2 regions of the Rhodoferax sp. P2_H8_2 genome follow, and region 1 is predicted to be linked to the other one. Evidence: predicted binding sites of a transcription regulator. Region 1 holds the regulator's gene; the other holds the start of a gene.
The links. The regulator FNR, encoded in region 1, switches genes on or off when oxygen is low (the NO sensors DNR and NnrR bind a similar motif). The targets are predictions, from matches to a motif close to TTGATNNNNATCAA.
Positions count from the first base shown of each region.

Region 2: a site for FNR is predicted at 921-934, ahead of clpB (ATP-dependent chaperone ClpB). Genes of this name have one in related genera too.

Region 1 is NZ_JBFUFW010000004.1:88,978-91,378, forward strand. Features, by position in the region: gene AC1DV6_RS08825 (FixH family protein) at 74-346, shown strand; gene AC1DV6_RS08830 (hypothetical protein) at 374-592, shown strand; gene fnr (fumarate/nitrate reduction transcriptional regulator Fnr) at 599-1,318, opposite strand; gene hemN (oxygen-independent coproporphyrinogen III oxidase) at 1,492-2,401, shown strand, end outside.
Region 2 is NZ_JBFUFW010000014.1:1,714-4,114, reverse strand. Features, by position in the region: gene dapA (4-hydroxy-tetrahydrodipicolinate synthase) at 1-56, opposite strand, end outside; gene AC1DV6_RS17890 (molybdenum cofactor biosynthesis protein MoaE) at 323-823, shown strand; gene clpB (ATP-dependent chaperone ClpB) at 1,025-2,401, shown strand, end outside.

The sequences.
Region 1 (2,401 bases):
ACGTTCACATTCGTTCACTGCCCCCCAAGGGGGTACATGCCACCCTAGAGGCGGCTCGTCGGGAGGCATGATCATGACCCAACCCCACCCCACTGTCTCCCCACCCTGGTGGAAATATGGCCATGTGTGGTTGGTGATCTCCGGGCCTGCGATTGTGGTGGTCGCCAGTTTCGTCACGATGTATCTCGCTGTCACCCGTGCAGACCCCGTGCTGGACGAAGACTATTACCGCAAGGGCATCAACATCAACAAGACCTTGCCGGATCAGCAGCCCGGAATGGTGCCAGCGGTGCAGGGACGCAACCACTTGGCCAGCGATGCGCCGCCCGCCACCAAGGCGCCTTGAGGGAATCTCGCCATGCAACAACGCCTGATGTGGATTGCCTGGCCTTCGTTTCTGATGGCGGGCGTCATCGAAATGCTGGTGTTTGCATTGGTGGACCCGCAGGACCTGAACTGGTTTGGACATCCGCTGGACATGTCGCGCCAGGGCGTTTACACGCTGTCTTTTTTTATCTTCTGGTTTGTAGTCAGCGTAAGCAGCGCGTTGACAGCCATGCTGGCGATGTCATCCGCAGAGACCAACGACTAGGCTGCGCTAACTGCAGACCTTGGGGTTGACGATGTCCTTGAGCGCCTCGGTCTGGAGGATGCGCACATGGCGCTGCTTGACTTCAACGATGCCGTCCTCCACAAACTTGGAAAACGTGCGGCTGACCGTTTCGAGTTTGAGGCCCAGGTAGCTGCCAATCTCTTCGCGCGTCATGCGCAATACCAGTTCTGACTGCGAGAACCCCCGCGCATGCAGGCGCTGCACGAGATTCAGCAAAAAGGCCGCAAGACGCTCTTCGGCGCGCATGCTGCCTAAAAGCAGCATCACGCCGTTCTCGCGCACGATCTCGCGACTCATGATCTTGTGCACATGGCGCTGCAGCGAACTGATCTCGCGCGACAGCTCTTCAATGCGGTCAAACGGCATCACGCACACCTCGGCATCTTCGAGCGCCACCGCGTCGCAGGTGTGGTGGTCGTTGACGATGCCGTCCAGGCCCATCACTTCCCCCGCCATCTGAAAGCCTGTCACCTGGTCGCGCCCATCTTCAGAGGCCACGCAGGTCTTGAAAAAACCGACGCGAATTGCATACAGGCTGGTGAACTTCTCGCCATTGCGAAACAGCAGTTCACCGCGTTTGACCTTGCGCCGGGTGGAGACGACGTCGTCGATCTTTTCCAGTTCCTGTTCGCTCAAGCCCAGCGGCATGCACAACTCGCGCAGATTGCAGTTGGAGCATGCGACCTTGATGGCTTGCGGGTGCATGGACACCACCGGAATGCTTTCAATGGCAGCGTGCGGATGGGGGGCGTGGTGAAGCATGGGGTTTTCCTGATACAGGTCAATTATCGAACCGACCAATCTTCAGAGTCTTGATCCAGGTCAAGTCATCCGTCAACCGCTTGGCGCACATTGCAGTCTGGAAGACTAAAAAGCGTATGCAAACCATTCAAAACACGATCAATGACACACTCGGAGGCTTGCCTCTGGATGCTCTGGTGCGCCGTTTCGATATCTCGGGGCCTCGCTATACCTCGTATCCTACAGCCGACCGCTTTATTGAGGCTTACACGGAGCAGGACTATGTCCAGTCGCTGACACAGCGTCGCAATGGCCCCAGTGCACTGGCCTTGCCACTGTCGCTGTACGTGCATATTCCGTTTTGTGCATCGCTTTGCTATTACTGCGCCTGCAACAAGATCATCACCAAGCACCACAGCAAATCTGCCGAATATCTGCGTTACCTGAATCGCGAAATTGATCTGCACACTGCGCTGGTCGGCACAGGGCAGGTGGTCAGCCAGTTGCATCTGGGTGGCGGTAGCCCTACGTTCATGAACGACGACGAGCTGCGGCAGCTGATGGGCATGCTGCGGCGCAATTTCAGCTTTGCGCCTGGCGGGGAGTATTCGATTGAAGTCGATCCGCGCACTGTAGATGCTGAGCGGCTGGATACGCTGGCCGAACTGGGCTTTAACCGCCTGAGTTTTGGCGTGCAGGACTTTGACCCTGCGGTACAAAAAGCGGTGCATAGAGTGCAACCCGCCGAGCAGGTGTTCGCGCTGGTGGAAGCTGCGCGCGCCAAGGGCTTTGAGTCCATCAATGTCGATTTGATTTACGGCCTGCCACAGCAAACACCGGAATCTTTCGCCCGCACACTGGCCCAGGTGGTCGAATTGCGGCCCGACCGCATTGCTCTGTACGCATATGCCCATTTGCCAGATCGCTTCAAGCCGCAACGCCGCATCCACACGATAGAACTGCCGGCAGGTTCGGCCAAGCTGTCCATGCTGTCGCAGTCGTTGGAGCGCTTTATGGGCGCGGGCTATGTCTACGTGGGCATGGACC
Region 2 (2,401 bases), on a different contig from region 1:
GAAAAAGGGGTGATCAGGGGAATCCACAGCCCCGAGAAGTTGCTGAAAGTTGGCACGCGTTTGTCCTTTAGAAAGCATGACCGATGAATGAACCATCGTCAGAGGCGCGCGGGACAGCAAAACGGGGGTGGGGTCTGGCAGTTCCATCGCTCATCCGAGGACGGAACCGCAGCTCCGGTCAGATGAGCTTTGGCTTTTTGGATTTGCTGGCGTTCATAGCAGACGCCAACGCACCGGAGAGGGCGAAGGCGAGGGCGATGGACATGGCAGCAAACATGCACTCATCTTAACGGGGCGCGGCAGACGGTGCCACAATTCCGGCATGGACCGTTCCGCATTTGCTACACATCGAGTGACCATCCAGACCGCAGACTTTGACCTTAGCGCCGAGTTGGCGGCACTGCGTGCGGGTGACCCGCGCGTAGGTGCGGTGTGCAGCTTCATCGGCACCGTGCGTGACCGAACCGCGGGTGGTCCATGCGACATCAGCGCAATGGAGCTGGAGCATTACCCTGGCATGACCGAGAAGGCCATCGATGCCATGATTGACGAGGCGTTCGAACGCTTTGATATTTTGGGTGCACGAGTGATCCACCGCGTGGGCCTGTTGCAGCCACTGGACCAGATCGTGCTGGTGGCTGTGACATCGGCGCATCGCGGCGAGAGCTTTCAGGCATGCGAGTTTTTGATGGACTATTTGAAGACGCAGGCACCATTCTGGAAGAAGGAAACCACGCCGCAAGGTGCGCAGTGGGTGGATGCGCGGGTTAGCGATGATGCTGCTTTGGCCAAGTGGGGCATTACGGTATCCAACTTCGGTTGAACTTCTGTTGTGGCGTCGGCCAGAGAAGGGAATGCCGGGTGCCTCATGGTGCCAAACGCGCACAAATCGGCCCCCGGCATTCCCTTCTCCTGCTTACTTGATGTGTGTCAACCTGTCACTTGAAACTACCTTTGCGTGCGGTGTCGCACTTGAAATTTGCGGCTGTTGCCCCCAAGCTTGGTAGCAATCAAGGAAATAGCCATGCGAATCGAAAAACTCACCACCAAATTTCAGGAAGCTCTGGGCGAAGCCCAGACACTGGCGCTGAGCAATGACAACCAGTACATCGAGCCAGTCCACGTATTGGCCGCGATGATCCGGGTGGACGATGGCCCCAAAGCGCTGATGAACCGCGCGGGCGTCAATGTGGCGGGTTTGCTCGCCGCCGCTGAGGCTGCTGTCAAACGCCTCCCCCAAGTTCAAGGCCATGAGCAGGTGACAGTCGGGCGTGACATGGTCACGCTGTTGCAGGCTGCGGAGAAAGAGGCGATCAAGCGCAACGACCAGTTTGTCGCTGGCGAGTTGTTTCTGTTGGCATTGACGGACAGCAAGTTGGATATTGGCAACCTCGTTCGGGCCAATGGCCTGACGCGCAAGAGCCTGGAAGCGGCTATTCAAGCAGTGCGTGGCGGCCAAAACGTGGACAGCGCTGATGCCGAAGACCAGCGCGAGTCGCTGAAGAAATACTGCATTGATCTGACCGAACGTGCCCGCATGGGCAAGCTAGACCCGGTGATCGGCCGCGATGATGAGATCCGCCGCGCGATTCAGGTGCTGCAACGCCGTACCAAGAACAACCCCGTACTAATCGGCGAGCCCGGTGTCGGCAAGACCGCCATCGTTGAGGGTTTAGCACAGCGCATCGTGGCTGGCGAAGTGCCCGATTCGCTGAAGGGCAAACGCGTGTTGTCGCTCGATATGGCCTCGCTGCTGGCTGGTGCCAAGTTCCGTGGTGAGTTTGAAGAGCGCCTGAAAAATGTGTTGAAGGATCTGGCCAAGGACGAAGGTCAGACCATCGTGTTTATTGACGAGCTGCACACCATGGTGGGCGCGGGCAAGGCGGAGGGCGCGATGGATGCGGGCAATATGCTCAAGCCGGCACTGGCGCGTGGCGAGTTGCACTGCGTGGGCGCGACCACACTGGATGAATACCGCAAGTACATCGAAAAAGACGCTGCGCTGGAGCGTCGCTTCCAGAAGATTCTGGTGGGTGAGCCCACGGTGGAAGCTACCATCGCCATCTTGCGTGGCCTGAAAGAGCGCTACGAAGTGCACCACGGCGTGGATATCACCGACCCCGCCATCGTGGCCGCGGCCGAGTTGAGCCACCGCTACATCACTGACCGTTTCCTTCCCGACAAGGCCATCGATTTGATCGACGAAGCGGCCAGCAAGATCAAGATCGAACTGGACTCCAAGCCCGAAGTCATGGACAAGCTGGATCGCCGTTTGATCCAGTTGCAGATCGAGCGCGAAGCCGTGAAGCGCGAGAAAGACGATGCATCCCGCAAGCGTCTGGAGTTGATCAACGACGAGATCAAGAGTCTGCAAAAGGAAATCGCCGATCTGGACGAAATC